One region of the Verrucosispora sp. WMMD1129 genome, then DNA from elsewhere that is predicted to be linked to it. Evidence: riboswitches for the same ligand, from Rfam matches in the RefSeq annotation. Region 1 holds a riboswitch; each other region holds the start of a gene.
What was found. A riboswitch is a leader RNA that binds a small molecule or an ion and turns the genes downstream of it on or off. The one in region 1 is predicted to bind cyclic di-AMP.
Positions count from the first base shown of each region.

Region 2: linked by a shared signal. The riboswitch ahead of O7624_RS13080 (hypothetical protein) and the one ahead of O7624_RS15315 (NlpC/P60 family protein) in region 1 are both predicted to bind cyclic di-AMP.
Region 3: linked by a shared signal. The riboswitch ahead of O7624_RS06470 (C39 family peptidase) and the one ahead of O7624_RS15315 (NlpC/P60 family protein) in region 1 are both predicted to bind cyclic di-AMP.

Region 1 is NZ_CP120741.1:3,287,968-3,298,127, reverse strand. Features, by position in the region: gene O7624_RS15340 (class E sortase) at 1-1,418, opposite strand, end outside; gene O7624_RS15335 (DUF881 domain-containing protein) at 1,426-2,235, opposite strand; gene O7624_RS15330 (cell division protein CrgA) at 2,459-2,725, shown strand; gene O7624_RS15325 ((Fe-S)-binding protein) at 3,002-5,197, shown strand; gene O7624_RS15320 (C40 family peptidase) at 5,448-6,458, shown strand; cyclic di-AMP (ydaO/yuaA leader) riboswitch at 6,652-6,785, shown strand; gene O7624_RS15315 (NlpC/P60 family protein) at 6,798-7,832, shown strand; gene dcd (dCTP deaminase) at 7,920-8,498, opposite strand; gene O7624_RS15305 (pyridoxamine 5'-phosphate oxidase family protein) at 8,576-9,112, shown strand; gene O7624_RS15300 (zinc metalloprotease) at 9,181-10,160, opposite strand, start outside.
Region 2 is NZ_CP120741.1:2,852,526-2,862,685, forward strand. Features, by position in the region: gene O7624_RS13055 (heavy metal translocating P-type ATPase) at 1-1,423, opposite strand, end outside; gene O7624_RS13060 (hypothetical protein) at 1,435-2,427, opposite strand; gene O7624_RS13065 (copper ion binding protein) at 2,461-2,670, opposite strand; gene O7624_RS13070 (metal-sensitive transcriptional regulator) at 2,786-3,082, shown strand; gene O7624_RS13075 (YibE/F family protein) at 3,358-4,704, shown strand; cyclic di-AMP (ydaO/yuaA leader) riboswitch at 4,871-5,002, shown strand; gene O7624_RS13080 (hypothetical protein) at 5,006-6,022, shown strand; gene O7624_RS13085 (carbonic anhydrase) at 6,159-6,857, opposite strand; gene O7624_RS13090 (helix-turn-helix domain-containing protein) at 7,057-7,392, shown strand; gene O7624_RS13095 (hypothetical protein) at 7,490-7,888, shown strand; gene O7624_RS13100 (hypothetical protein) at 8,058-8,846, shown strand; gene O7624_RS13105 (AI-2E family transporter) at 8,939-10,160, shown strand, end outside.
Region 3 is NZ_CP120741.1:1,420,193-1,430,352, forward strand. Features, by position in the region: gene O7624_RS06425 (CDP-glycerol glycerophosphotransferase family protein) at 1-257, shown strand, start outside; gene O7624_RS06430 (DUF4360 domain-containing protein) at 358-915, opposite strand; gene O7624_RS06435 (DUF4360 domain-containing protein) at 1,468-2,118, shown strand; gene O7624_RS06440 (DUF952 domain-containing protein) at 2,254-2,589, opposite strand; gene O7624_RS06445 (class I SAM-dependent methyltransferase) at 2,629-3,438, opposite strand; gene O7624_RS06450 (hypothetical protein) at 3,822-4,157, opposite strand; gene O7624_RS06455 (hypothetical protein) at 4,154-4,408, opposite strand; gene O7624_RS06460 (helix-turn-helix transcriptional regulator) at 4,645-5,457, shown strand; gene O7624_RS06465 (DUF397 domain-containing protein) at 5,448-5,648, shown strand; gene O7624_RS06470 (C39 family peptidase) at 5,749-6,612, opposite strand; cyclic di-AMP (ydaO/yuaA leader) riboswitch at 6,849-6,990, opposite strand; gene O7624_RS06475 (hypothetical protein) at 7,268-8,026, opposite strand; gene O7624_RS06480 (hypothetical protein) at 8,251-8,655, opposite strand; gene O7624_RS06485 (acyltransferase) at 8,766-9,959, opposite strand.

The DNA of each region.
Region 1 (10,160 bases):
CGTCGCCCCTCGGTCGACCGGGACGGTGTGGCCGGTGGCTGACCAGGCACCGGGTACGGCGGACCGCTGCCAGCGGGCCGGTCCTGGCCGGCCGGCGCGGGGCGTGACACATGCGGTGCCGAGCTGTCCTGGCCAGCCTTCGCCGGCTGCGTCGCCGGGCCGTACGGAACCGGCCGCCCGGGATCAGACGACCGCTCCGGGCCGCTGTTGCTTGCCGGTCCGACGTACGGCGGGTGCGGTGTCGGCGCTGCGCCGGCAGGCTGCCCGGCACCGGGACGCGGCGGGTGCGCGCCGTAGGGTGCCCCGAACTGCGGGGCGGGCACCGGTTGCGACGGCTGTGGTGACGAATCGGACGGTGGTGTGGCCGGCCGTACAGCGGCAGGTGGCGTGGTCCCGGCGGGCTGTCTCGGCTGCTCGCCGCTGGGCCAGGTCCGGCCGCCGCTGGGCTGCGCCGTTCCGGTGCCGGACCGGTTCGGACCGGGCGTCTGGGGTTGGGCACCGGGCCAGGGCGGCGGGGTGCCGACGGCTTGGCCGACGCCCGGTCGGGCCGCGGTGTCGGCCGGGTCCGTCCAGCCCGGCCGGCCGGCGGTGCCGGTGATACTCGGGTGACCGGCGTGGCCGGCGTCCGTGTCGGCCGGGCGGGTGCCGCTCGGCTGCTCCCGATCGCCCGCGCTCCGGGACGGCTGGAAGGCTCCGCGCCACGGCGTGGGCCCCACCGGAATGTCCGGCTGACCCGACGGCAGGGGTACGCCCTGCCACTGGTCGTTGGTTGTCGCGTCCGGCTGCCGGCCGGCGGCCTCAGGAGCCGGACCCGGCGCTGCGTCCCACTGGTTCGCCGTACGGTCGGGATCCACCGCACGCTGCCCGCTCGGTGCCGGGTCCCACTGGTTGGCGCTACGCCCGGTGGCCGCCGCAGCGTCCCACTGGTTCGCCCGGCGGTCGGTGGCCGGGGCGGTGTCCCAACGTCCGGGTGCGGTCGGCTGCTCCTGGCGGGGGCCGGCACCCCGACGGTCGGCCGTCGGCGCGGTGGTCCGCTCCGGCCCCGCAGGTGTGCTCCAGCCGGTCGGAACGCCGGGCGTGGTAGCGGTCCGGGCAGGTGGGTCCGTCGGCGCTGGTGCGTCCCACCGGCCGCCGACGGGCGAGGTGGTCTCGGCGGCGCCGTCGAAGCGGCCGGAGTTGGTCGGCCGCTGGCCGTCCGGCGGTCGACCCTCGGCCGAAGCCTGATCGGTCGGACGCGGAGCTGCGGTCGGCCGCGGATCGTGCGGTGCCTGGGACGGCCCGGACCGGGTGGGTAGCACCGGGTCGGGCCAGGACCCCGTCGTGCGGGCGTCGGTGGACCCACCCCGCTCGACCTTGGGGATGAAGGCGGTGGGCTCGTCGGTCTGGTCGCGGTGCCGACCGTCGGACTGCGGGCTCACCGCGCGCTCACTGCGGCACCGCCGGCACCGTCGCCGATCGCAGGGTGGTGGAGTCCTCGAAGGCGGGCACCGTGACGGTGCCTGGGGTCTCTGAGTAACCGAGTTGGTAGTTGTCGACCGCGTCCCTGAACCACCGGACTCCCTCGGAAGCGGCGAGGGCCTGCCGGAGTGCGGCGGGGTCGCCAATTGCTACGATCTTGAAAGGTGGGGAGTACACCCGGCCGTGCAACAGCAGGGTGTTACCCACGCAGCGTACCGCGCTGGTCGCCAGCACGCGCACGTTCATGATTGACATCGCCTCGGCACCGCCGGCCCAGAGCGCGTTGACCACCGCCTGCACATCGCCCTGATGGACGACCAGGTCGTCGTTGGAGGCCCCTTCGGGCAGGTTGCTGAGCTGCGGTGCGTCATTGAGCTCGACGGTCAGGCCGGTACCGGTGAGGGCGGTGAAGCCGGCGGCGGCCCGACTGGCGTTGGCCCGCTGCTGCTGTTCCCTGATCGGGCCGTCGGAGTTGGCCAGGACGGCCGTCCGGTTCTCCAACTCCCCGCGCAGCGTGGCGGCCCGCTCCTCGTTCGCCGCCACCTGTGCCCGGCGGTCCTCGATCAGCTCGGTCAGTTGGGGTCGGCGGTCCTCGCGCAGAGCGGTGCCGCCCGCCGTCGTGGCCGTCGTGGTGAAGAGCAGGCCGGCCGCCAGGGCGATCAGCGGTACGCCTACCGACCAGAACGGCCGGCGTTGACGTGGCCGTCGAGGCAGCAACCCGGCGACGAGTCGTCGCAGCGCCTTCTGCCACGACGCTGCGCCGGATGTGTACTCCACGGGTCAGTCTCCCTCGTCATCGCGCTCCGACGCCACCCGGTGTGGGCGGGGCGCCGGCCGTGCTGCCCGGTTTTCCGGTGCTGCCCGGTACCGGTCTCACCTCATTCGTGGATCGGACGGGTCTTCCGGACTACGCTAGCTGTCGAACATTATTGGCCATGGACCGTCGCCCTCGCGCCCGGTTGTCAGGCCGGACGAGGTCGTAACCCCTCTGGAGAGCGCCGTGCCCAAGTCTCAGGTCCGCAAGAAGAAGGTGTACACCCCGCCTACGGACGTCCGCCCGACGGCGACGACCGCGGCCACCAACAAGCCCAGCCCGGTGTGGCTGCCGGTCCTGGCGGTGTCGCTGATCGTCTTCGGCATCGGCTGGCTGGTGGTCTACTACCTCTCCGAGCAGGAGTACCCGGTCATGGAGCTGGGGTACTGGAACCTGGCGGTCGGGTTCGGCGCGATGGTCGCCTCCCTGATCGTGCTTTCCCGCTGGCGCTGAACCGCAGCTCAACGCCCTGACTGTCCGGCGCCACCGGCGGCCCGCCCGAGCGGCGGTGCCGTCGGCCTCCTAAGGTGTGCGCAGGGCAGCGTGGCCCCCGGTGCGAGATGACTCACGTTACTGCTGGGTAACCTTGCGCGTAGGCTGCACTGCATGACCGAGCGGAGCGAGGTCATCGACCGATCAGGTTGAGGTGCGGCGGCGTGGGTCGACGATCGCACCGACGCCCCGGTCGCCGAGCCGCTCGACAGGCAGCAGACCGGGAGGCCAACTCGAATGGGCAGCGTCCAGATCGTCACCACGATCCTCGCGGCCGCCATCACCGCTGTCGCGGTGTGGCTTGCGGTACGCGCGGTCTCGAAGATGGTGGCCGTCATCCGGCTGGGTCAGCCCGATCCGACCCGCTCCGGCGACAAGGTCAGCCGCACCAGGACCATGCTGGCGGAGACCGCCGGGCACACCCGGATGCTCCGCTGGGGCGTGGTGGGCGCGGCGCACTGGTTCGTGATGGTCGGCTTCATCGTGCTGTCGCTGCTGGTGCTCGAGGCGTACTTCGAGGTGGTCTCGCCGACCGGTGGGCTGCCGCTGATCGGTGGCTGGACCCTCTACGGGCTGGTCACCGAGTGGATCGGAATTCTGGGCGTTGTCGGCATCGGCGTCCTTATCGGGATCCGGCTGGCGAACCGGCCGAATCGGGCGGGACGTCGGTCGCGGTTCACCGGCTCCACCATGTGGCAGGGCTACTTCGTCGAGGCGGTCGTCCTCGCCGTACTGGTCATGGGCTTTCTGATCCGCGGCTTCAAGGTGGCCACCGACCACTTCGAGTACCCCACCTGGGCCACCCCGCTCAGTCACGCGGTCGGTGCCCTGCTGCCAGCCTGGGACTCCGGCGTCAGCGTCGCCGCGCTCGTCAAGATCTCGATCTCGATGGCCTGGGTCATCGTGATCTCGTTGAACGTCACCATGGGTGTGGCCTGGCACCGCTTCCTGGCCTTCCCCAACATCTTCTTCAAGCGCAAGCCGGGTTCGGCCGGCTCCGGCCTCGGCGCGCTGCGGCCGATGATGAGCGACGGCAAGCCGCTCGACTTCGAGGAGGCCGACCCGGAGTCCGACCAGTTCGGCGTCGCCCAGGTCGAGCAGTTCACCTGGAAGGGTCTGCTGGACTTCAGCACCTGCACCGAGTGTGGCCGCTGCCAGTCGCAGTGCCCGGCGTGGAACACCGGCAAGCCGCTGTCGCCGAAGCTGCTCGTGCTCAGCCTGCGGGATCATGCGTACGCCAAGGCGCCCTACCTGCTGGCCGGCGGTGGCAAGGACCTCACCGGTGAGGAGAAGGCCACCGCCGCGCAGCTCGCCCACGTCGACGTGCTGGCCCTCGCCGAGGCGGAGAAGCCGCTGATCGGCGATGCCGAGGCCGGCGGCGTGATCGACCCCGACGTGCTCTGGTCCTGCACCACCTGCGGCGCCTGCGTCGAGCAGTGCCCGGTGGACATCGAGCATGTCGACCACATCGTCGACATGCGTCGCTACCAGGTCCTCATCGAGTCCAGCTTCCCCTCCGAGGCGGGCGTGATGCTGCGCAACCTGGAGAACAAGGGCAACCCGTGGGGTGCGCCGCAGAACACCCGTGAGGACTGGACCAAGGGGCTCGACTTCGAGGTGCCCCGGGTCGGCGAGGTCGAGGACTTCGAGTACCTCTTCTGGGTGGGCTGCGCCGGCGCGTTCGAGGACCGGGCGAAGAAGACCACCCGGGCCGTCGCGACCCTGCTGAACGAGGCGGGGGTCTCCTTCGCCATCCTCGGCGAGGGGGAGACCTGCACCGGCGACCCGGCCCGACGGATCGGCAACGAGTTCGTCTTCCAGATGCTCGCGCAACAGAATGTCGAGACGCTGAACGAAGCGTTCGAGGGTCGGGAGAAGACCAAGCGCAAGATCGTCGCAACCTGCCCGCACTGTTTCAACACGCTGGGCAATGAGTACGGCCAACTGGGCGGTGAGTTCGAGGTGGTGCACCACACCCAGTTGCTGGCCCACCTGGTCGCCACCGGCAGGCTCACCCCGGTGCAGCCGGTCGACGGCGGTGTGACCTACCACGACCCGTGTTACCTGGGGCGGCACAACCGGGTCTTCACCCCGCCGCGCGAGGTGCTCGGCAGCGCCATCGAGGGTGAGCTGACCGAAATGCCGCGTAACAGCGAGCGCTCCTTCTGCTGTGGTGCTGGTGGCGCCCGCATGTGGATGGAGGAGCGCATCGGCAAGCGGATCAACGTGGACCGGGTCGAGGAGGCCATGTCCACCGGAGCGAGGACGGTCGCCGTCGGCTGTCCGTTCTGCTCGACAATGCTCAGCGACGGGGTCAACGGCAAGGGTGCCGGCGAGCAGGTCGAGGTGATCGACGTGGCCAGCGTCCTGCTCCGGTCGGTCAAGCCCGAGCGGGTCGGCGGCACCGGGGACAGCACGCCGGTGGCCGGCTGACCGCCTTCAACGCACCGGGCGGGCGGCACCTCAACCAGTGCCACCCGCCCGGTTTTTAATTGACGTACGTAACTGTAACGAATTGGTCGACACCCTTTGTATGCGTACCGTCGCGCAAAGGTGAATGAGCCGTTGGTCGCCTTGATTCCCCACCTACCGTTCCCTAATGTTGGGCACCGACCGCCATGGGTCGTCTGTCCCCGCCCCTTACCGCTCGCGGGACGCCCGGTGGTCGGCTGCAAAGGAGACGCTGCCGGTGGCAACCATGCCCCTCCATCGTCGTGCGCCAGGGCGATCTCGTCCGGGTGGCCTGCGTAGGGCCGCCCGTGGGCTGGTCGTCCTCGTCGCCGCCGCCGCGGTCGGTGCCGGCCTGCTCGCCGCCCCCGCGTACGCCGAACCCTCGGTCGACGAGATCGAGGCCCAGATCGACAAGCAGTGGGAGAAGCTGGAACCCACAATCGAGCAGTACAACAAGGTGCGCTCCCAGCTGCGGGTCAACAAGCAGAAGTCGAAGAGCCTGGAGAAGAAGATCCAGCCGCTGGCTCTGGAGACCGAGCTGGCGATGAACCGGGTCGCCGATCTCGCCTCCCGGTACTACATCACCGGCCCGTCCAAAGAGATCGGTGTTGTGCTGCTCAACTCCAAGCCGAACGAGCTCGGCGAGCAGATGGCCTTCCTTGACCGACTCGCGTCGCAGGAGCGCCGCGAGCTCGAAGGCGTCATGAAGATCCGCAAGAAGTACGACGACCAGAAGGCCAAGCTCGACGCCCTGATCGCCGACCAGGAGACGAAGGCGAAGCAGCTGGCGGCGAAGAAGAAGCAGATCGACGCCGAGATCAAGCGGCTCGAACGGTCGCTGCCGGTGACCACGGTGAAGACCACCAACTGCCCGACCATCAACGGTGTGGTCAGCGATGCCGCTCGCACCGCCATCCGTACGGCATGCGCCCAGGTCGGCAAGCCGTACGTGTGGGGCGCCACCGGCCCGAACTCGTTCGACTGCTCGGGTCTGACCCAGTACGCCTACCGGGCTGCCGGCATCTCGCTCACCCACTTCACCGGCGCACAGTGGAACGAGGGCAAGGCAATCTCGCGGTCCGACGCCCGTCCGGGTGACCTGGTCTTCTTCTTCAGCGACCTGCACCACGTGGGGCTCTACCTGGGCAACAACCAGATGGTGCATGCGGCCCGAGCCGGTAAGCCGGTAAACGTCTCGCCGATCACGACCATGCCGCTCGCCGGTTTCCGCCGACCCGGCTGAGCCGCCACCAGCGCCCGCTGAGCGGTCGCACAGGATCTCCCGAGGGGTCCCCGGTCAAGTCGACGGGGGCCCTCGCCATTGTCGGATGTCAGCACCCACAGTGACGGTGTGGTTGTGTTGCGTATCGACGCTGATCGTCCCTACGCTGGGCAATCGTCGACCGCTGGCAGGTCCGTCCATCCGGGGCGGTAACGGTCCGACACCGCCGAATCGCTCGTGAGCGAGCCGGGAACCAGGTACCCGGGGTGAATCCGTGCGGGTCACGGTAGGGCGCCCCTTCCCGCCCGAACCCGTCAGCTAACCCGGTAGGCGGTATGGGAAGAAGGAGTGCTGAGCCCGGTGGCAGACCATGCCCCGCGGCCGCCGTCACCGCGTCCGGAATTGCCCGGCCGGCCGACGGCAGCGCCGCGTTTCCGCTGGTACCGCTGCATCCCCGCCGCCCTGGCCGCGACCGCCGTGATGTTGACCGGCGGTGCGGCGGCGGCCTGGGCCGACCCCACGGTCGCCGACATCGAGCGCCGGATCGACGAGGACTGGAACCGGCTCGAACCCGTCATCGAACAGCACAACGCCACCCGGCAGGACCTGGCCGGCAAGCGGCGGGAGGCGGACGCGCTGGCCGCTCGGATCGCGCCGCTGCAACGCCAGGTGGACCAGGCGATGGACCGGGTCGGCAAGCTCGCTGCCGGCGCGTACAAGGGCGAGCAGGTGCGGGCCGTCAACGCGCTGCTCGGCAGCCGGTCGCCGGGCGAGGTGGTCGAGCAGCTCGGCCTGCTCGACCGGTATGCGCGCGTGCAGCAGCAGGACGTCCGGCACGCGAGTGAACTGCGCGACGAACTCGCCGCGGCCAAGGCCGGGCTGGACCACACCATCGATCAGCTCGCCCGCACCGAGGCCGATCTCGCAGACAAGCGGCGACGGATCGACGCCGAAATCGACCGGTTGCAGCGGCTCCGGCTACGGGCGTACGGCAAGGGTGGCGGTGGCCCGCTGCGGCCGGCGCCCTGTCCGGCCAGCTACCCCGGCGGACCGGCCGGTGAGGCGGTCACCTTCGCCTGCGCCCAGATCGGCAAGCCGTACTCCTGGGGCGCCGAAGGCCCGAACGCGTACGACTGCTCCGGGCTGACGCTGGCCGCATGGTCGCGGGCCGGTGTCGCACTGCCGCACAACGCGGCCAGGCAGCGCCGGGTCACCGCGTCGGTCAGTCGCGGCGCACTGCGCCCCGGCGACCTCGTCTTCTACTACCGGGACCTGCACCACGTCGGCATGTACGTCGGTGGTGGCTGGGTGGTGCACGCCTCCCGGGCGGGTCAGCCGGTCAAGATGAAGCGACTGGACAGCGGCCCGGTGCACAGCTTCGGCCGGCCGGGCTGAGGCTTCGGAGCGTACGACGTCGGGCCCTTACGGTTGCGGCGGTCGCGGCACGGGCAGTGAATCATCGCCCGCAGCGACCCTGCGGTGTCAGCGGGTGGGCCAGGTGCGCCAGCTCTGCCAGGCGCGACTCGGCGTCGGGCCGCGCTGGCCCTGGTAACGGGAACCGTAGACGGCCGAGCCGTACGGGTGCTCGGCCGGCGAGGAGAGCCGGAAGATACAGAGCTGCCCGATCTTCATGCCCGGCCAGAGGGTGATCGGCAGGTTGGCCACGTTGGACAGCTCCAGGGTGACGTGACCGGAGAAGCCGGGATCGATGAAGCCGGCGGTCGAGTGAGTGAGCAGGCCGAGTCTTCCCAGGCTGGACTTGCCCTCGAGGCGGCCGGCGAGCTGGTCGCCCAGCGAGATGACCTCAAGCGTCGAGGCGAGCACGAACTCGCCCGGGTGCAGCACGAACGCTTGGCCGTCGGGCACCTCGACGGCGGAGGTGAGGTCGTCCTGTCGGGTCGCCGGGTCGATGTGGGTGTAGAGGTGGTTGTTGAAGACCCGGAACAGTTTGTCCAGTCGTACGTCGATGCTGGAGGGCTGCACCAGCGTGGGCTCGAACGGTTCGAGCGCCAGGGTGCCCGCCTTGATCTCGGACACCAGGTCACGGTCGGAGAGCAGCATCGCCACACCATAGCTGCCGGTATGTGACACGCGTGTCGGACTACCCGCTTCGAACGTGTGTTCGATAGGATGTCGGCATGGCTTCCTGGACCGAATTCGCCGCTGACGAGCCTCGACTCGCCGACGGGATCCGCCTTCTCATGCAGCAGTACGGCCCCGGCTTCGGCTACCTGGCCACGGTTCGTGCCGACGGCGGGCCCCGGGTGCACCCGGTTTCTCCGGTGATCACCGACGACGGTCTCTACTGCTTCGTGATCGACTCACCGAAGCGGCGCGACCTGGAACGCGACGGTCGTTACGCGCTGCACTCGTTTCCGCCGGAGGAGAGCGACGACGAGGCGTACGTCGCCGGACGCGCCCGGCCAGTCACCGACGACGCCACGGTCGCCCGGTTGGCGCTCGCCGCGCGGGCCGCCCCGCACGCCGACTGGCGCCTCTTCGAGTTCACGGTCGACGTGGCAATGCTGGCCCGGCGCGAGCAGTCGGTGGGCGGGCCGAGCGAGTTGGCGTCCAGTCCGGCGGTCCAGGTCTGGCTGGACCCGGCCGGTGTCGCGCCTCAGGCCGTACGCCCGGTGCCGGCCCACTCCGGGAGGCATCACCGCCGCGCCGCCTGACCCACATGCGCAGGTGCCGGCCCCGTCCGACGGAGCCGGCACCTGTGGTACGCGGTGCTGCGCTGGTGCTATGCCGCGCGGTAGGAGTTCCAGGCGTTGATCATGCGGGTGGCCTGGCCGGGGGTGAACTGGTACATACAGCCGTCGTACGAGTAGTCCATGAAGTTGGTGATCGGGTCGAGGCCCTGGCTGGAGCAGGTGTCCCGGCCGGTCGGGCAGCCGCTTGCCGGCGAGGCTTCGGCCGGGGTGTCCCCGACCTGGTCACCGCTGCCCGAGCAGCCACCCTGGAACGTGTGGTAGAGGTTCAGCCAGTGGCCGACCTCGTGGGTGCCGGTGTCACCCTGGTTGTAGTTGGTGGCGGTGCCACCGGGCAGGGATTCGCTGAGCACGACCACGCCGTCCATGACGTTCAGGTTGCGCTGCGGGAAGGTCGCCCAGCCGAGCAGGTTGTTGCTGAGCGCGCCAAGGTAGATGTTGAGCGTCGACTTGCTGCCCTGACGCAGTTGGGTCTTCATCTGCCGCTCGGCCGACGAGCCCTGCCGGATCGGGTACCACGACGAGTTGGTCACCCGGTTGATGCTCTGCAACTGAAACGCGAAGGCGGTCGCGGCACCACCGGTCGCGCCGCTGAACGACTGGTTGAGCACGTTGATCTGGGACTGGATCATCGAGTCGGGGATGTTCCCGCCGGCCCGGGTCGTGTCCCGGCGGATCACGTGCACCACCACCGGGATGGTTACCGAGGCCGCAGCGGCCTGGGCGTTCAGCGTACGTTGGCCGACTCGCTTGGCTCGCTCCTGCAGGATGTCGGCGAACTCGGCCTCGCGCTGATGCACCTGGGCGAGGGTCAGCTGGTTCGGATCGTGCCCGGCGGCACCGCCAGCCTTGGCCCGGGCCAGGGTGCCCGTCGGATCCTCACACACCTCGTCGGCGGTGACGGCGGCCGCAGCCGGGCTCGCGGTCGTGGTCGCGGCCGGCAGTAGGCCGACCGTGGCCACGCCGAGCGCCAGCGCGAGTGACGTCGATGCGATGCCGGCCATGCGCCGGT
Region 2 (10,160 bases), 440 kb from region 1:
CGGCAGCCAGGCGCAGCACCTCGTCGCGTCGCTCACCTCCGGCGGGGGTCACCGCGAGCAGGCTCATCCGGCCGGTGGTCACGGTGCCGGTCTTGTCGAGCACCACGGTGTCCACCCGCCGGGTGGACTCCAGCGCCTCCGGCCCCTTGATCAGGACGCCGAGCTGTGCGCCCCGCCCGGTGCCGACAAGCAGCGCGGTCGGGGTGGCCAGGCCGAGGGCGCACGGGCAGGCGATGATCAGCACCGCCACGGCGGCGGTGAAGGCGGCGGCCGGGCCGGCGCCGTTCCCCAGCCACCAGCCCAGGGTGCCGGCAGCCAGGGCGATCACGATCGGCATGAAGACTCCGGAGATGCGGTCGGCGAGCCGCTGGGCGGCGGCCTTGCCGCTCTGCGCCTGCTCGACCAGCCGGGCCATCTGGGCGAGCTGGGTGTCGGCGCCGACCCGGGTCGCGGAGACCACCAGTCGGCCACCGGCGTTGACGCAGCCCCCGATCACCGCGTCACCCGTTCCCACTTCGACAGGTACCGACTCGCCGGTGACCAGGCTGGCGTCGACCGCCGAGGAGCCCTCCTCCACCGTCCCGTCGGTGGCGATCTTCTCGCCGGGCCGCACCACGAAGCGATCGCCCACCGCGAGCTGGTCGACCGGGACCCGGGTCTCCACCCCGTCCCGCAGCACTGACACGTCCCTGGCGCCCAGTTCCAGCAGGGCCCGCAGGGCCGACCCGGCGGTGCGCTTCGCGCGCGCCTCGAAGTAGCGACCGGCGAGGATGAAGGTGGTCACCCCGGCGGCCGCCTCCAGATAGATGTTGCCGGCGCCGTCGGTACGACCGATGGAGAAGCTGAACGGGTGGGTCATGCCGGGGGTACCGGCGGTGCCGAGGAACAACGCCCACACCGACCAGCCGAGAGCGGCCAACGTGCCCAGCGACACCAGGGTGTCCATGGTCGCGGCACCGTGCCGCAGGTTGACAAGCGCGGCCCGGTGGAAGGGCAGCCCGCCGTAGACCACCACCGGGGCGGCCAGGGTCAGCGACAGCCACTGCCAGTAGGTGAACTGCCAGGCCGGCACCATGGCCAGCGCGATCACCGGCAGGCTCAGTGCCACCGACACCCACAGCCGGGTACGCAGGGCATGCAGCGGATCCGCCGGCTCGGCGGCAGCCGGTCCGGCCGGGGTGGGCGGCGGCGGCAGGCTGGCCTGGTAACCGGTCTTCTCGACGGTGGCGACGAGATCGTCCGGAGTAACCGGGTCGGCGTACGAGACCGTCGCCTTCTCGGTGGCGTAGTTGACGGTGGCCTGCACGCCGTCGATCCGGTTGAGCTTCTTCTCGATCCTCGCGGCGCAGGACGCGCAGGTCATCCCGCCGATGGCCAGCTCGATCAGGTGCGGCGCGGTGGTCAGGGGTCGGCTCGTACTCATTGCGGGTCCTGTCAGTCGTGTCCGTGCCCGGGGGTCCCGTGCCCGTCCTCGGGCGCGGTGGTGGGGTGCCCGTCGGCCGGTCCGGTGGTGCCGCCCGGGTCACCGACGTGCACCGTGAACTCGGCGGTACGCACCACTCCCCGGTGGCGGAAGTCGAGATAGAGCCGGTACGCGCCGGCCGAGGGGAACTCGGTGGCGAAGCTGACCTGTGGGCCGGGGGCGGTGCGCCCGTCTCCCGGGCTGCCCTCCGGGTGTACGTGGAGATAGGCCAGGTCACCACGGCGCAGCGCGACCAGGTGACCGTACGCGCCGAGGTACGGCTCCAGGTCGGTGACAGGTGTGCCGTCGCGGCTGACGGTGAGCGTCAGCGTCGTGGTGCGCCCCGGCTGCGGGGCTCCGGTGAGGGCGACGGTGTAGCCGTCGACGGTGGCGTTGCTCGCCGGGGCGGGCAGCGGTCGCTCGGCCAGCGTGCCGGGGACGGTCACGTCGACGCCGAGCGTCAGGGGGTCGCCGCCGGTCGGGGTGAAGTCGGCGAAGGCCCGCCACACCCCGGGAGAGTCCAGCGGTGAGGCGATCCGCCAGGTGCCGTCCCCGGCCAGCTCCGGATGGACGTGCCGGAAGCCGGAGAGGTCGCGACGGGCCACGATGAGGTGCATCCGTTCGTCGTGGGTGACGTCGTACCCGGTCACCGGACGGCCATCGGGACCGGTGATCCGGAACGCGAACTCACCCGGCGGCGCGTCGACCGGCACCAGGGTGTAGCCACGGTCGGCAACGAGCAGGCCACCGGGCAGGTGCCCGGCTGCTCCTTCCTCGTGCCCGGCCGCCTCCTCATGCCCGGCGTCACCCTCGTCGCGGGCGTCACCGCCGTGGCCGGCGCCCTCGCTGTCGTGGCCGGCGGCGACCACGGTCACCGGGCCGGTCAGCTGCCCCACCCCGTACGCCGCGCCGAACACCGCCGCCAGGCCGAGCACGAAGCCGCTCAGCTTCGTCGCCGTGTTCATGGTTGACCCCTCGGTTTCCGCGCGCCGGCCGGCTCAGGCGCCGGCCAGCTCGTATCCGGCCTCGTCCACGGCGGCACGCACCGCGTCGTCGGAGAGCGGCTGGTCGCTGGTGACGGTGACCCGACCGGCGGCCAGATCCACCTGAACGTCCTTGACGCCCTCGATCGCACCGATCTCGGTGCTGACCGCGTTGACGCAGTGCCCGCAGGTCATGCCCTGCACCTGGTACGTCGTGCTGACCATGGAACTCTCCTCACCACTCTGGAAGGGTGGGCCGAACACCCACCCGGATACCCGCAGGGGGTATCCGTCGCACCGACCGTACCATACCCCCTGGGGGTAGGTTATTCTTGCCGGCATGAGCACACCCGCGCCGATCCGCGGCTACACCGCCAGCAAGGACCAGCTCCTCGCCCGCCTGCGCCGGGTGGAGGGTCAGGTGCGCGGCATCGAGAAGATGGTCGACGAGGACCGCTACTGCATCGACGTGCTCACCCAGATCTCCGCCATCCAGGCCGCCCTGGACAAGGTCGCCCTCGGCCTGCTCGACGGGCACGCCCGGCACTGCATGCACGAAGGCGCCGCCGAGGGGCGCGCCGACGAGATGGCGACCGAGATGATGGCCGCCGTGGGCCGGCTCATGAAGCGCGGCTGACCCGACCCGCCGACGCACCCTCGCGACAGGCGTCGACAGGTCCGGCTGGTTACCATTCGCACACGATGGCCAGCCGAAATCCGTGCCTCGCGGCCCGAGGTCGCCGTCAGGCGTACGCCCGCACGGCCGTCGCGAGCGGGTCCGCAGCTCACGGTACGCAGCCACCCCGCCACGCTCAGGCCATTCGGGCTGCCCTTCCACACCGCCGTCCGGCGGCACTGAACCGTCTCGCCCATCGACACGTACTCAGCCCTGAAATCGTTGGGAGACACTGAATGGGCGCCGACCACACCCGTTCCGCTCCGCCCACCCCGCCGGGGGTGCGGCGGATCCTCGTCGTGACGGTGGTCCCCCTTTTCATCGCCACCCTGGTCGCCGCCATCGTGCTCTGGCCCCGGGACGCCCCGCGCCCCGAGGCCGCCGACGACACCCCCCGCTACCACGGCACGGTCACCCGGGTGGTCAGTGAGCCATGCCCGCCCAACCCGGTGGTACCCGAGGGGACTCCGACGGCTGCGGACGGCCCCTGCGGCACGGTCACCGTCCGGGTGCAGACCGGACCGGACGCCGGGCAGGAGGTGCAGACACCCATCCCGACCGGGCCGGGCGCCCCTCGCGTCGAGGTCGACGACGACATCATCCTGGTCTCGCTGATCGACCCGGAGGATCCGACGGTCAGCACCTACAACATCGCCGAGCACCAACGCGGCAAGCCGCTGGTGTGGCTGGCCGTACTCTTCGCCGCCGCCATCGTCGCCTTCGGGCGGCTGCGCGGACTGGCCGCGCTGGGTGGCCTGGCCGCCAGCTTCGCCATCCTGCTGACCTTCGTACTGCCCGGCATCAGCGCCGGCCAGCCACCGCTCGCGGTCGCCATCGTCGGCGCCTCGCTGATCATGTTCGTGGTGCTGTACCTGACCCACGGCATATCCGCCCAGACCTCGGTGGCCGTGCTCGGCACGCTCGCCAGTCTGGTGCTCACCGGACTGCTCGGGCTGGCCGCGACCGGGGCCACCCACCTGACCGGTTTCGGCAGCGAGGACGCCACCACCCTGTCCATGTTCCGGGCCGACGTCGACCTGCACGGTCTGCTGCTCGCCGGCATCATCATCGGCTCGTTGGGCGTACTCGACGACGTCACGGTCACCCAGGCCGCCGCGGTCAACGAGTTGCGCCACGCCAACCCGGACCTCTCCCGCCGGGAGTTGTACCGCTCGGCCACCCGGGTCGGGCGGGCACACATCGCCTCGGTGGTCAACACGATCGTGCTGGCGTACGCCGGCGCCTCGCTGCCCCTCCTGCTTCTGCTGACCGCGGATTCCCGCGCACTGGGGCAGATCCTGACCAGCGAGTTCCTCACCACGGAGATCGTTCGTAGCGTGGTCGCCACGCTCGGGCTGATCGCCGCGGTACCGCTTACCACCGCGCTGGCTGCGGTGGTCAGCACCGCCGGGCGCGGCGACGCCGACGTCCGCGGCGGTGAGCCCACCCCCGTGATTCCCCGGCCGGCAACGGACCGGGCCGAGGCGCTCCACGCCCTCAGCACCCCACCCACCCGAAACACGTCCCCCGCCACCCCTCCAAGGTGGCCCGACCCGGACAGGAGCACGGACACCACATGGTGACACTCCTCAACGTGACCGCCCCTGTATACGCGGCTCGTAATCGTGTCGCTGGTCACTCAAAGCGATTACGAAATGACGCATCTAGTCGGGTTCGGGGCGTAGAAGCACAGATGGACTGTCAGGTAACCTCACTGCCGGTCACCGCCGAAGGCGCGCAGCGGCGCCTGCGGTGCCGCCGCCCAATCGCCGCCAGGCGAGCCGGGGACCCAGGTACGTGGGGTGAATCCGCGAAAGCGGTAGGGGCCACTTCCGTCCCGAACCCGTCAGCTAACCCGGTCGGCGGTCGATGGAAGGGAAAACAGTGACGGCACCCCTACGCCGCTGGTTGACGCCCGTGGTGGCCGTGTTCGCCGCGTTCGCCGTTTTCGCTGGTCCGATGCCGGCGACGGCCGCACCGAACGACCCCAAACCAGCGGAGCACGACGACGACCCGCCGATGCTCAACGACTTGATCGAGGCGACCACCCGGGACTACTCCAAGGCCAAGGCCAAGCTGGAGAAGTCCAAGAAGCGGCAACTCCGACTGGCGGTTGAGGTCCGCGCCGCTCAGGCTGACCTGGACGCACTCTCGCCACAGGTCGCTCAGATCGCCACCCAGTCGTACCGCACGGGCCGGGTCGGCGCGATCGCCATGCTGTTGCAGAGCAGTGCACCGGACTCGTTCATCAACCGGGCCTCGGCGCTGGACGAGCTGAACCTGGTGAACGACAAGAAACTGGGCGAGGTCAACGCGATCAAGCTCCGCGCCGAGCAGGCCAAGCTCGCGCTCGACGCCGAGGTGCGCGAGCAGAAGAAGCTGACAAATGACATGGCGCGCAAGAAGAGCGAGGCGGAGAAGTCCCTCCGACTGGTCGGTGGTGTCGGCCTGACCGGCGGGTTGGTGGACGCCACCTCGCCGGTGGCCCGGATCGCGCCGAACCGGGCCTCGGACGGCGGCTGGAAGCCCGAGTCGTGCAGCCAGAACGACCCCACCACGTCGGGCTGCATCACGCCGCGGACGCTGCACATGTACAAGGAGGTCAAGCGAGCCGGATTCAACCGGTTCGTCGGCTGCTTCCGTCCGGGTGACAAGTTCGAGCACCCCAAGGGCCGGGCCTGTGACTGGTCATTGCAGAACAGCGGCTTCAGCCCGTGGCACAACAACGACACCCGGATCTACGGCAACAACCTGGCGGCCTTCCTGGTCCGCAACGCCGACCGACTGGGCGTCTACTACGTGATCTGGAACCGGCAGATCTGGTTCGCGGCCACCGAGCGCTGGAGTTCCTACAGTGGCCCGTCCAACCACACGGACCACGTACACGTGTCGCTGCTCTGATCGCTCACACGACGCACCGAGGGCCGTCCCGCCAACCGTGGTGGGACGGCCCTCGTCGTTCCGGAGGTCACCGTCGGACGCGGTCGCCGACTGCCGGTACCCGGACCGGCGTCATTCCTCGCGACAGGTCGCGGGATCAGGGCGCGGTCGCCATCGCACCGCCGAGTGCGGCGGGTTCCGCGGCGACCGCCCGCACCTCACCGGCGGCCAGTCGGTACGACATGCCGACCACCGCACATCGCCCGGCAGCCACCTCCGCGGCGAGAGTCGTGGAGGAGGCCAGCATCGTCTCGACGGTCCGCGCGATGTGGATGTCCACGATGCCGTCCAGGTCGTGCACTCCGGCGTCCTGCGCCCGGCGCAGGCTCGGCACCACGGCGTCGACCACGGCGCCCAGATGCCCGGGCGGCGTGGTGGCGGTGGCCAGTGCCTCGCGGGCCGCCTGGACAGCGCCGCACGAGTCGTGGCCGAGCACCACCACCAGGGGCGTACGCAGCACGGCCACCGCGTACTCCACGCTGCCCAGCACCTCCGGCCCGACGGTGTGCCCGGCGGTACGAACCACGAAGAGGTCGCCCAACCCGCGATCGAAGATGATCTCGGCGGCGAGCCGGGAGTCGGAGCAGCCGACGATCACCGCGAAGGGATGCTGTTCGGCCGCGACGGCGGCCCGCCGCCCAGCGTTCTGGTTGGGATGCCGCAGTGCGTCGGTGACGAACCGACGGTTCCCGGCGAGCAACTCGGCGAGGGCCCGCTGCGGGGCGCCGGGAAGATCCGCGCTGAGCAACTCGCGGTCCGGTCCGGGCTGGGGACCGAGCGTTCCGGGTCGACTCATCCGGCTGCACCTCATCTCTGGGAGGAATGCCTGGTCATCCCGGCCGGCGCTGGTCACGGGCTGCCATCACGGTCACACGCGCCATAACGCACGTCAAGCTATACGTGATATGCATTTCATACATCAGTCGACGCTTGCGCTCGGCCGAACCGAGGCCGGTAACGACGCGGGCCGGGGTACTCGAACGGCAGGTCATACGATGGCGGGCATGGCGAGCACTGACGGACGGGAAAGCGCACGGAACTGGACTTTCCTCACGAACCACGCGCACGTCCTGCTCGCCATCGCCCGTAACCCCACCGCCCGGCTACGCGACGTCGCGACGGAGGTCGGCGTCACCGAACGTGCCGCTCAGGCCATCGTCGCCGACCTGGAGGCGGGCGGCTACCTGCACCGCACCCGGGTGGGCCGGCGCAACGAGTACACCCTCAACCCGGCCGGGCGCTTCCGCCACCCGGCGGAGGCCGACCACCAAGTGGGTGACCTGCTGGCCCTCTTCACCAAGGGGCAGGTGACCGACACCGCCGACCACTGAGCCGGCACCAGTCCTGATCAGACGACGTGGCGCGCTTCACCCACCCGCAAGGATCGCCGCGCTGCGATCAGGCCGACGGCGGGATAGGTTGGATCCCGTGTCGTCTCCAGCATTCGCCCGTCCACTGTGGCCGGCAATGCTGTGCGCACTTCGTGAGCTGACCCGGTTGGCGTTGGCGACCCTGGTGCTAGCCGTAGGTGTCGGTGGGGCCGTCGCGGCCGATCCGCCGGCCCGGCCCACCGCCGTACCACCACCGAACGCCACGGTCGTCGGCGGCTCGCCATCCACCGCGATGTCGGCCGTCCAGCCCATCGTCGAGCCCGCTCAGGCGGTCGACGCCGGCCAGGTTTGGCGGGCGCCGGCCACCGGCGCACCGCTGCGGCCCGACCGTACCGACGCCGAGCCGGCCGATGCCGCCCAGGTCGATCACCGCGCCGCCCCGGTGCCCGCCGTCCGGGCGGGCGAGCCGACCCGTCGCGGCCCACCCACCGCCTGACCGACGGCGGTCCGCTCGACCGATCGAGCCAGGTGACGCCGCCGCTCCGCCGGCCAGATGCCCGGTGGGCCCAACGGCCACCGCGGCATCAGCCGTGCCCCGGCATCAGACCCGCCGTCACAACCCGCGTCCATCACAGTCGACGACTCATCCCGACCGCGAGGTGTTGATGATGCGTACCGCTCTCTCCTCCGTCCTGCTCGACGCGCCCCGCGCCGCCGCTATCTGGCTGGGCCTGCTCGGCGTGGTGACGCTCGCCGTCACCGGCCTGCTGCTACGACCTCGACTCTTCCGCTTCGACGCCGGCACCCGCATCCGCGAGGCCGCGCTGCCGAGCCGGTCCGACCACGCCGAGCAACGACGTGACCAGGAGCGCTGGGCCGAGGAGGTCACGATCGCGGCGGAGCGGGCCGACGCGACGGCCCGGCACCGCCGCGACGAATGGCTCACCGCCCAGGACGAGGCCGAGCAGGCGTGGCAGGCGTACGAGGCGGCGGAGGCGGACGTACGCCGGCTCTCCGATGCCGCCGGCATGCCGCTGCCGAAGACCGCCCGCACCCCCGCCGAGTACGCCGACCGCGAGCGCTGGCTGCACCGGGCCGCCCTGGACGCGTACTGGCGGCGGGAGTTGTCGGTGGAGCAGCTCAGCGACGTCTTCGCGCACCGCGGCTGGGATCCCCGGTTGCACCCGGTGGAGCAGGAGTTGATGCTGCGTCGGGCGGTACGCGACCACCTGCTCGCCCGGCAGCGGGCGGCCCGGGAACGGGAGCAGGCGACCTGGCGGGCCGCGGAACTCGCCGCCGCCGCAGCCCGCAGCCTGCGCGAGGAAGCAGCCGCCGCGCTGATGCCGGCGGCCACGGAACGCGAGTCGCTCCTTCCGCTGACCACACCCGCTGCCGCCGAGCAGACCCGGGAGATCCCGGCGGTCGTCGGCCGGGCACCGGTCGCCGCGTACTGATAGCCGAACGCCCTCCCACCCGGTCGCCGGCAATTAGTGTCGGAAGGACGTCGACCGGGTACCGACCTCGCCGGACATTGAGGAGGGCCGACGTGGTCGCAAGCGATGGCGGGAACCAGCCCGACGAGACGGCGCTGCGGGGTGCCGGGCCGCGCCAGACCTGGGCCGCCCTGCCCTGGCTGGTCCGCTCCGCCGTGGTGTGGAGCGCCTGCCTGGTGGTGATCGCCGCCGGGCTCTACCTGCTGGCGCGGATCACGCTGCTGGTCACCCCGCTGGCCATCGCCCTGGCCGCCACCCTGTTCCTCGCCGCGCTGCTCGATCCGGTGAACCTGGCGCTCCGCCGGCTGCGCCTGCCGGCCGCGCTCGCCGCTCTGCTCAGCGTTCTCTTCCTGCTCGGCATCCTGGGCGGTGTCGGCGCACTGGTGTGGAGTCTGACCGCCGACCAGTTCAGCGAGTTGGGCCAGGAACTGCGGCAAGGGCTGGAGCGCACCCGCGACTTCGTCACCTCCACCCTGCCGGTCAGCGACGCACAGCTCGACAGCCTGCTCAACCAGTTGCGCCAGGCGATCAGCCAGCAGCAGGTGGACCCGGTCGCCAGCGCCCGCACCGTGGCCGAGGTCGTGGGCTCCGCCCTGCTCGCCCTGGTGCTGCTGTTCTTCCTGCTCAAGGACGGCCGGGAGATGTGGCAATGGACGCTGCGCCGGGCCGCCGGGCGCAACCGGGACATCGCCGCCGAGGCGGGCCGTGTCGGCTGGCACACCCTCGGTTCGTACAGCCGGGGCACCATGTTGATCGCGGCCATCGACGCCATCGGTATCGGCCTGGCGCTGGTTCTGCTCAGGGTGCCGCTGGCGTTCCCACTAGCATTGATCACGTTCATCGGCGGGTTCGTGCCGATCGTCGGTGCCACCGTGGCCGGCGCGGTCGCGGTGCTGGTGGCCCTGGCCGCCAACGGGCCGACCACCGCCCTGCTCACCCTGGCCGCCGTGATCGCCGTTCAGCAGATCGAGGGCAACCTGCTGGAGCCGCTGGTGATGAAGCGCCAGGTACGGCTGCATCCAGTGGTGATCCTGGTCGCGGTGACCGCCGGCACCCTCATCGCCGGCATCGCGGGAGCCTTCGTGGCGGTCCCGATCACGGCCGTCGCCTGGCGGGTCATCGACAGCGTGCAACGTCAACGGCAGGCCGCCGCGAATGCCTCCGATTCGGCGTCCGGCCCGCCGGCACCCGATTCACCCCCATCGAGAACGCCTCCGTCCGGCCCATCGACCACAGCCCCCGCACCATCACCCTCCGAACCGTCGTCGTCCGGAC
Region 3 (10,160 bases), 1.9 Mb from region 1:
AACGCTTCCCGCTGGCCGCCGCCGGCTACGTGCTGCGCCGGGACATGGCCGACCTGGACGACGTGCTGACCGGGCTGCTCGACACCGACCCGCTCGCCGAGGCGCGCTGGGCCACCCGCACCCGCTACCTGGGCGACTTCCCCGCTGACTCGTACGCCGAGGTCTTCCTGGCCGCTGCCCGACGCGAACTGGACCCGGCCTGGACCGCACCGGCGCAACGCACCGCGGTCGCCGCGCCCTCCCCCTCCGCCACCTGAGATCACGGGTGCGGCGCGTCCGCCAGCCGGTGCGGCGCGGTCCGCCAGCCCTCGGGCAACCGGTGAGGGTGGCCGGCGACGCCGGCCACCCTCCTTCAGGTCACGGGCAGGGCTGCCAGGCGAGGTGGTACATCGTCTGGATGCTGCCGTCGGTCGAGTCCATCGTGAGGAAGTTCGTGTCCGTGGACCGGCCCCGGCTCAGGCGCAGCTCGGTGTTGATGTTGAGGTTGCGCAGCTCGCCGCAGGGGTGCCAGACCACGGAGGCGATCGGCACCTCGTCGGTCACCATCCAGTTGTCGTCGAGCGGGGCGGGGATCGGGTGGTTGCTGAAGGTGCTCTGCGTCATGCCCTGGAAGTAGTAGTTCGCCCGCGCCGAGGCGATGGCGCCCGGGTTGAGCAGCCCGTACCCGCGGTAGTCCACCTTGACGATCGCGAAGGTGTAACCGGCCGGGGCGTGGACCAGCACGTTGAGCTGGCAGTTCCGCCGCCCGTCGGTGACCGGGATGCCCGGCCCCGCCTGGACCAGGTAGTCGCTGTAGATGGTGGTGAAGGCGGTGTTGTCCGGGGAGACCGCTACATCGGCAGTGCCCGGCCGGCACCCGGAGCCCGCCATCGCGACAAGGTCGATGACGACCTTGTCGGTGGGCGGATCATCCATGACTCCCTTAGCGGACGCCGACGCCCCCACGGTCAACGATGAAGCGAGTAGCGCAAGCACCACGCCGCCCCGCGTCAGCAGTTTACGCATGAATCCTCCTCCGGTACAGGAAACGAACCCACATGCGGAACAAGCTACGTACAGACATAGATGATTGTCAATGTAATTTCAATTTGTCGACAGCGGATGTCGAGCCGAATCTTATTCGGCTTAGTCCGGCGACTTTACCGCGTCCCACAGGGTGGAGATCGCTCGAAACCTGGGCCCGCACCGCCAGTTGATCGGGCAGATACCCCTTACGCAGCAACAGTTATAGAGGTTGATCTCCGCGCCCGGCAGTTCCGATCAAGCAAAGGCCAGCATTGGATCACATAGACGAAGACTGATGCTTGCGACCCTCGTCTCCCATCGCTAGCATCCTCTCGCAGAACGCCAACCGAGTGCTACTCACCGCCACCCACAACGGGCCGGCACGCGAAGCGCCTCACGGCCGTTCGGCGAAGAAACACGCGTTGAATTCGGTGAACATCAACTGCATCCGAGAGGAACGGAATGACAAAGAACCTCGTCGGCGCGAGAACCGGGATCTTCGCCGTACTCGGCACGGTTCTCGCGTTGTCCCTGTCCGCACCGGCCCACGCCGCTCCATCCGCTGCCACCGCTGCACCGGACAGCGAGATCACCGTCGAGGTGGTGGCTGCCAACGGCTCCGGTTGCTCGCCCGGCACCGCGCGGGTGGTGGCCCATCCCGACAACACCGGCTTCCGGATCCGGTACTACGACTTCGTCGCGACCGCGGGCCGGGGCGTCGATGTCACCGACAGCCGGAAGAACTGTCAGCTCGGTGTGCTCGTCACCGTGCCGGCCGGCTGGACCATCGCCGTAGCGGCCGCCGACTACCGGGGCCGGGCCCGGATCCCCACCGGCGCGACCGGTCGCCAGCGTACGACCTACTACTGGCAGGGCTCGTCCGAGACCAGCCGCACCGACGCTACCTTCTCCGGCCCCTACAACGGCTTCTGGGGCACCTCGGACGTCGCCCCCGTGCTGGTCTACACGCCCTGCGGGCAACAGCGGGTACTCAACGTCAACACCGAGTTGAGAGTGGACCCGGGCACCGCCGGATCGAACGTCAGCATGTCCATGACGACGACCGAGGGCGACGTCGACACCCTCTTCAACCTCAAGTGGGAACGCTGCTGATCCCCTGACCCGGCAGCGTCACCACGCCGAGCCACCCGGCGGCGGGCGCGGGTGCACGACCCGCCCCGCGCCCGCCGCTCCGGGTGCGTTTGTTGTCGTTCCAGCGACAACAAACGCACCCAGAACGACCGGCGTTCAGTCCACGGGAACGTGTTCGTCCACCCGGGCCGCACCCGCGACCTCGTGGACCTCGCGAATCGCTGCTGCCGGCAGTGCCGCGTAGACGTGCGGGAACGGCCCACCATTCGGGGCGTCCTCCCACCGCAGCGCACCACCGAGCAGGGACGCGTCGAGCGCGACGATGACAAGCTGCGGCTGGTCGCCGAAGACCCGTGCCGCCGTGGCGGCCAGTTGGGATCGCGACGAGCAGTGGATGTAGCCGCTGTCCCGGTCGAACGGTGAGCCGTCGAACCGGCCGGCGGCCCGGAACTCGGCCCATTCGCCGGGCAGCAGGATCTTGTAGATCAGCACGTCGCCATGCTGCCAGAGCGGCGGGCGCTGGCGGGTAGGTCAATTGAGGCGTACGGCGATCTGGAGGGTGTTCAGGTAGTGCTTGCGTACCGTCCCGCCCGGACGAGCGGCGATAAGCTGCCGGATCCCGGCGAAGAGGGTCCGCCGCTGCCAGGGTGCGGCGGCGATGTGATTGGAGTACGTGGACAGCACGGCGAGGTACTCCTCGGCGTTGTAGTCGCGGCTCCAGACGTAACGGTGCACGGTTGGACTGGCGAAGAACCCGCCTCCCACCATCGCCGCCACATCGGGGGCCGCGATCGCTTCGGGTGGCTGCGGGCCGCCCTGCCCGTCGCCCATGCCGACCTCGTCGTAGATCCGCTCGACCTGCCGGAAGAAGTCGTCGCCGTCCGGTGGTGACACGTGCTCGGTGGCGACGATCGCCAGGTGCCCGCCGGGACGCAGCAGTTCCGCGGCCCGACGGTAGGCGACAGCCGGGTCCAGCCAGTGCCACGAGGTCGCGGCGAAGACGAGATCGAACGGCACGCTTTCGTCAGCTTCCCACCGCTCGAAGGGCGACTCCACGACGCGCACGTCGCCGCGGCCGGCGAGTACGCGGCGCGCCACCGAGGCCAGTTCCCGTCCCGGTTCCAGGGTGACCACCTGCCAGCCGCGCGCCAGCAGACCGCGGGTGGCCTGGCCGGTGCCCGTGCCGATCTCCAGCACCCTGGCCGGCCCGGTCACCAGGCCCGTCGTCGCGGCCAGGTCGTCGAACAACGGCTCCGGATAGCCCGGTCGGGCCTGCTCGTACAGCTCGGCGGCCGTGTCGAACGTGGTGGCCAGCCCCGCGTACGGCTCCTGCTCCCCCATGGTTCCCCCGCATCAGACGTCGAGGTCGATCTCACCCCTGATCGTCGCATCGCCCCACCCGCCGTTCCCACCCTCACCGCACCCACCGTCGGGTCGCCGCCACGCCCACCGCCGCGTCACCCCCGCGCCGCCGCGCCAAGATCCGGGCAACTTCAGGGTTACTGCTGCCTCAGCCGGACTCGAAGCAGCAGCAACAGGGAAGTTGCCCGGATCTTGAACGCGACAGACCCTGCCGGAACGGCGCACTTGCTCTGCTTCACCTGGCGCGCAGGATCCGCGACGACCCGCAGGATCTCGTCCGGCGCGTACGCCGCGCTCGCCGAGATCTTGGACAGGCCCTGTCCGCCGCTTGAACCCTGGCGATCGGGGTGGCAGCGGGGTTGCTAGGCGGGGCGGCGGGTCCAGGCGATGAAGCGGGTGAAGAGGGTGGTGGGTTCGGGGGTGTCGTGGGGGTTGAGGTGGTAGAGGTCGCGCATGGCGTCGTACATCAGACCGGCGAGGTAGATGGACAGGCCGGGCAGGTTGCCGTCGTACTCGACGCGCAGCAGCAGCCGGGCCTGCCCGCAGGGCCAGGGTTGCCCGTCGGCGCGGCAGCACCACATCGGCCGTAACGGGGTGTGCGGCACCTCGCCGCCAGAGGCGTACGGACGCTGGGGCCGTGGACCCCGCTCGGGGGCGAACAGTCGGCTGGTGATCGCACCCGACCGGCCCACGGTCACCACTGGCCTCCGTTGGCCCGCCACTGCTGCCCGGGGGTGAGCCAGCCGGGACGCCCCGGACGCGGCATCGGCAACGGCCGGGTCGGCTCCCGCATCCACTCCGGCAGGTGCGTGCCCCGCCGCCGCTGCGGCAGATCCGTCTCGTGCTGATCCTGCCGCCCTGGCGAGTGCTCCGGCAGCGACCGCCGCCCCGGCGAGTACACCGGCAGCAGCGTCGTCGGGCACAAATACCAGGCAACCCGGGTACGCATATCAACCTCCCAGTCAGCGATCGGAGGGTCCGCCCGGACGCGGGGGAAGGCGCACGGGCGGCCCCGGGACAGAACCGCCCCGTCCCCTGTGGATGGGAGCGGCCCCGTTGCGTGACAGTCTGGTGAGGACGGCACTACGGTCGGAAGGCATCGACGCTGGCCACGGTGGGGTCCGGGTGCCCCGATCCAGCGCTGGGCGGCCTCTTGGCGATCTTGACAGACCCGGTGGAGGGGACATGGAACGCGAGCAGCCTTCCGACCTGCATGAGTTGATCCGTACGCAGCTTCGCCGGCTACGTACTGCCGCAGGGATGAACCAGGAGGAATTCGGTAGGCGGACGAACTATTCGGCGTCCCTGGTGTCCGCTGTGGAGGTGGGTACCCGCCCGCTCGATCGGCCGTACGCCAAGCGGGCGGACGAGGTCCTGGAGACGGGGGGCATGTTCGAGGAGTTGCTGCGGACCGCCGAGGTGCTGCGCCAACCCGCGTGGTTCCTGCCCTACCTGGAGGCGGAGCGGAACGCCCGGCAGCTCCGCTGTTACCAGCCGACGCTGGTGCCGGGCCTGCTCCAGACCGAGCGCTACGCCCGCGCGGTGATCCGGACCGACGCCGCGCTGACCGAGGCCGGGGTGGAGCGGCGGCTGGCCAACCGGATGGCCCGGCAGACGGTGCTGGAACAGGACGACCCGCCCCAGCTCATCGCGGTGATCGACGAGGTGGTGCTGCGGCGGGTCGACGAGGAGCTGAAGGACGTGCTGGTCGAGCAGGTGCACCACCTCATGGCGCTGGCCACCCGGCCCAACATCAGCGTGCACCTGGTGCCCACCGGCGTCGCCATGCACGATGGACTGACCGGCCCCTTCATCCTGGCGAGGGGCGCGGACGGCGGCTGGGTGGGTAATCTGGACACCCAACTCGGCGGCGTCCTGGTCGACAAGGACGACGACCTGAGTGTCCTGCTGTCGAAGTGGGAGACGGTGCGCAACGAGGCACTGTCCGGCCGCCAGTCGATCGAGCGCATGAAGGATGTTGTGAAGCCATGGATCTGAACGGCGCGACCTGGCGCAAGTCGACCCGCAGCGGGTCCAGCGGCAACGACTGCGTGGAGGTCGCCGACAACCTGCCCGGCATCGTGCTGGTCCGCGACACAAAGAACCGCGACGCCGCCACACTGGCCTTCACACCGGCCGCCTGGGCGAGCTTCGTCGGCCTGGCGAAGCAGCACCGCACGCACGCCTGACGAACCCCGAGCTACGTCGACCCGACAACCAGCATGACGTACCCGAAACGGAAGCCCTCGGCCAACGGGCCGAGGGCTTCCGGGTGCAGCGGGACGATGATCAGGCCGAGTAGCCGCGGGTGGCGGCCCAGTTGGCCAGATCGATGGTGCTGAGCCAGTACGACGGGTACGAGGCGTCCGCCGAGTCGGCGATCCTCACCAGCCGCCCGGAGTCCTTGTAGCCGACCACGGCGATGTAGTGGCCGCCGGGGAACGAGTGCCAGCGGCCGTCGGTGTCGGTGACGGAACCGGCGACGTTCACCACGACGCCTCGCCCGTCGGTGATGGCGGCGACGACGTCCGCCTGGAGTTGGTCCATCTGGGCCGGGGTGGCCGCACCGCCACGGATCATCGTGGTCTCGTACGGGTCGCCCTTGACGACGGCGTTGAGGACGCGGGTGGTGTCCTCGGCCGAGTTGGTGCCGGCGAACGTGGTGCCGAGCTGGCTGGCCAGGGCGTCCTGACTGCGCGCGACACCGGCGGCGCTCAGCGCGTTACGCACTGCGGCGGGACCGCAGTAGTAGCCGTTGATCTGGGCCTGGTGGTCGTACTCCAGAACCTCTGAGGCCGGCGGCTTCGGTGCCGCCTTCTTGCTGGCCAGGTCCGGGTCCGCGGTGGCCTTCGGTGACGGCGAGGCGGCGGCGCTGGCCGGCGCGGCACTGGCCGGCGCGGCGCTGCTGGGTGCCGCGCTGCTCGGCGCGGCGGTCGTCGGCGCGACCTCCGCCTGACTCGGCGCGACCACCGTGTCACTGCGCAGTTCGGCGGCGGCGGTCGTGGCCTGCGTGGGTGCCGGGGTGTTCCCGGTGCCGGCGAGGGCGGCTCCGGTGCCGGTGGCCAGGACGAGGGCCACGGCGGATCCGGCAACGAGCTGATAGGTGCGTTCGCTGACCAGCCGGCGGAGCCGGCGGGAAAGGGTGTGCTTCACGGTTCCTCCACGGGCTGAGGGGAGAACGGCACACCGGCTCCGGCGGTCGGGTCGGCATCAGCGCGCCGACGACCGCCCGGGTGAGCGGGACGAGGCCGTTCGAGGGGTACGCCCGGAGACCCGGGCGGTGGCGATGACCGGGGTCAGCTCGCGGCGGTCGGGCCAGCGAGCACGGGCACCGCGGTGCCGTGGAGGCGGGGGAACAGGGGGATCACATCGGACTGCACGAGGGTTGGTACTCCTTCCGTCACCGCCGACCGGGTTAGCTGACGGATTCGGGCGGGAAGACGCCCTACCGCGGGCCGAGACTCGCGGATTCACCCCAGTGGTGCAGTGGGTCCCCGGTTCGTGAGGTTCACGATTGAGCGGGTCGGTACGGCGTCGCTTCCTGCGATCGGTTACCGCACCGGACGCGCTGACACTACTGGCCGGTCACCTCGAAGCCAACCCACCCTGACCTGCTTAAACATGATCCGTGGCGGCAATTTTCGGGTATCGGAGAACTGGCGTCGCTCAATGGGACCGACGGCATTCCGGGCACCTTCAGGGAACAACCGGACGGCTGGTGGAAATCTCGACGGAGATTGCTGCGGTAATCGCCTCGCCTACGAACAGTGACCGAATTTCCGGCCCATGTGACCCAGCTCACGGAATTTCAGCCAAGCCGAGCCGGACGCCAGCGCGGGACAAGGTCGCGCCGGCCGGCGGTGACCCGACCGGAGACGGGCAGCCGGTTCGGTCGGAGTCGCTCAGCGGCCGCGTATGCCTCGGCGGAGAGGGCGCGGGCCGCCTCGGTGGCCAGTTCCGCCGCCCGCCACAGGTCCTGCTCCCGCTCGGCGGCCGATCGATAGGCGGCCAGGCGGTTGTCACGCACCACCCGGGCGAGGACCACCTCCTGCTCGGCCGGATGCCGCCGGGGATCCCAGCCGGACCGGCCCGCCAGCACATCGCTGAGTTGACGGGCGGTCAGGTCGCCACGCCAGTGGGCGGCCATCGCGGCCCGGCGCAGCCAGCGCTCGCGGGCCGCGTACTCGGCCGGGGTCCGGGGGGTGCGCGGGGTCGGCAGTCCGACGACGCCGGCCAGCCGGCGGGCGGCGGCCTCCGCCTGGTCGTACGCGGCCCAGGCGCGGTCCAGTTCCGTCTGGGCCACCCGCCATGCCGTGCGGCGTCGCTCGGCGTTCTGCCCGGCACCGGCTGCCGCGACCGCCACCTCGCCCGCGTATCGGCGCAGGTCGGCCTCTTCGGTCGCGGCGCGGAGCGCGTCCTCGTCGACGGGTTTCTCCACTGGCCCGGTCGGCTCCGGGCGGGCGACAAGCACGGTGAGTACGCCCAACGCCAGGACGAGCAGGACCGACCAGATGGCGGCGGCGCGTGGCACCTCGATCAGGAACTGGTAGAGAACTGTCTTCTCCATGTCGGCACCTCGGGAAATCGGTACGGCGACGGTGGCCGTGCCGGCGGCGGTTCGCGGATGGCGTTGCGGCGCGGTCGCGGCTCGTGCCGGTGCCCCTCGTGCTGGGGAGCACCGACGGCGCGGCTGGCGGCAACGGGTTGGCAGGGGCTCGGCGCGGGTGCGGCCCCGAGCGGTGCGGACGCGACGGAAGGTCGCCGGGGATCAGGCGGGCGGTGTCGCCGGGATCAGGCGTGCGGTGGGGCGCGGGCGGCCCGGACGCCCTCGACCAGGGCCGTAGGCCCCCGCGTGACGCCCGCAGCGACGCTGCCGAGCACCGTCAGCCCGGGCCGACCACAGGCCGGCGGCTGCGTCGCGGACACCCCGGTCGGGTCGGCGGCGGCCAGATCGAGAGTGGCGGACGGGTCGAGGGGTGCGGCCAAGTCCAAGGGCACGGCCAGGCCCGCGGACGCCGGTGCCACGGCGGGGTCGGCCAGCGGTGCCGGGGCGGCGGGCCGATCAGTGGGAGCCGGGTGGCCGGGCAGGGCCCAGGCGCCGAGGGTGAAGGCGGCGGCGACCGCGAGCCCGGTCAGCAGCCGCGCGGCCCAGCGCGCCAACCACCACAAGGGACGGGTGGGCGCGGCAGGAAGCACCCCGTCACGCTACCGCCACGACCGCCCGGGACGCACCAGCCACCGGGCGTGTCGAACCGCCCGGCGCGTCGCCGGGAACGTCGATACGCGCAGGTCAGGCTACCGTCAGCTCACTGTCCGTGATGGACGGTCGAGCCATGCTCGACGTCTCCGGCCGGGCCCGCACCGCCCCGGGACGCCCGCTGTCGGGGCAGCCCGACCGCCGACGGTCGGGACGGGGCCAGGCGACGCATCATCGGCTGTTCCACGTACCGGTGCAGCAGAGCGGCCAGCCCCAGGGTGAGCAGCAGGAATCCGATCACCGCGAGCGGGCCCCACCAGCCGGGCAGGCCGGTGCCCCAGTCGCCGGTCGACCGCAGGATCGTCATGATCACGAAGACGTGCACCAGGTAGAACGCGAAAGAGACCTCGCCGAGCCAGACCATCGTCCGGGAGCGCAACGGCGAGCGCCGCCCGTGCACGTCCGCGTCGGCCGCCGCGGCGATCACCAGGACGTACGCCGCCGCCAGCAGCGCCGCCCAGAACTCGGCCGGGATCCACTGGGAGGCCGCCACCCAGGTCAGGACGAAGATCAGGCTGGCCACAGGGAGCCCGGGCCCCCGCCAGCGGCCCCGCAGCATGAGTTCGGCCGCGGCCACGCCCATCCAGAACTCCAGCGAACGGACCAGCGGGAAGACCTGAGCGAACCACCAGCGATCCGACTCCGGCACCAGTGCCTGCCCGGGCCAGAGCGCCAGGATCAGCAGCGGCACCGCGATCACCACGGCCCACAGCAGCCACGGTCGGGCCCGCCGCACCGCCGGCAGCACCAGCGGCAGGCACAGGTAGAAGAACAGCTCGCAGGAGAGCGACCAACTGACGTTGTTGACGCTGTAGAAGTGGCCCGGTCGGGGATCCCAGGCCTGCACCAGCAGGAGGTTCTCCAGCGCCGCCACCGGGTTGATCGGATCGGCGAACCAGAGCATCGCCAGCATGGCCAGCGCCCACAGCACCAGATGGTTCGGATAGATCTTGGCGAACCGACGCCGCCAGAACCGGCGGCGGGAGGCACCGGGCCGCGCGGACCAGACCAGCACGAAGCCGCTGAGGATGAAGAAGAACTGCACCCCGGAGAGACCCAGGGTGAAGATCTCGCCCACCACCGCCTGCGGGCCAGGCTCGGCGATGATGCGCATGGTGCCGGCGTGGAAGCCGAAGACCAGCAGCGCGGCGATCCACCGCAGTCCGGTAAGCGACGGCAGGCGGTGGGCGTCCGTACGCTCGCTCGGGGTGGTCGCCGACGCCGCGAGGGTAGAGCTCGTCATGTCCACCTCCCGGTTCTCGACCACGTCACCCGCACGCCCATCTCCTCGTGGCCCGCCGGGCACCCTACCTCGGGTAGCTGGCAGACAACTGCCTGGCTCGGCCGTCTGCCGCACTCCGGAGCACCGCCCACCGCGGCATTCGTCCAGATCGATCACCGGCGACCCTTCAGACCACCAAGTGCCCCGCCGTTAACCTGACAC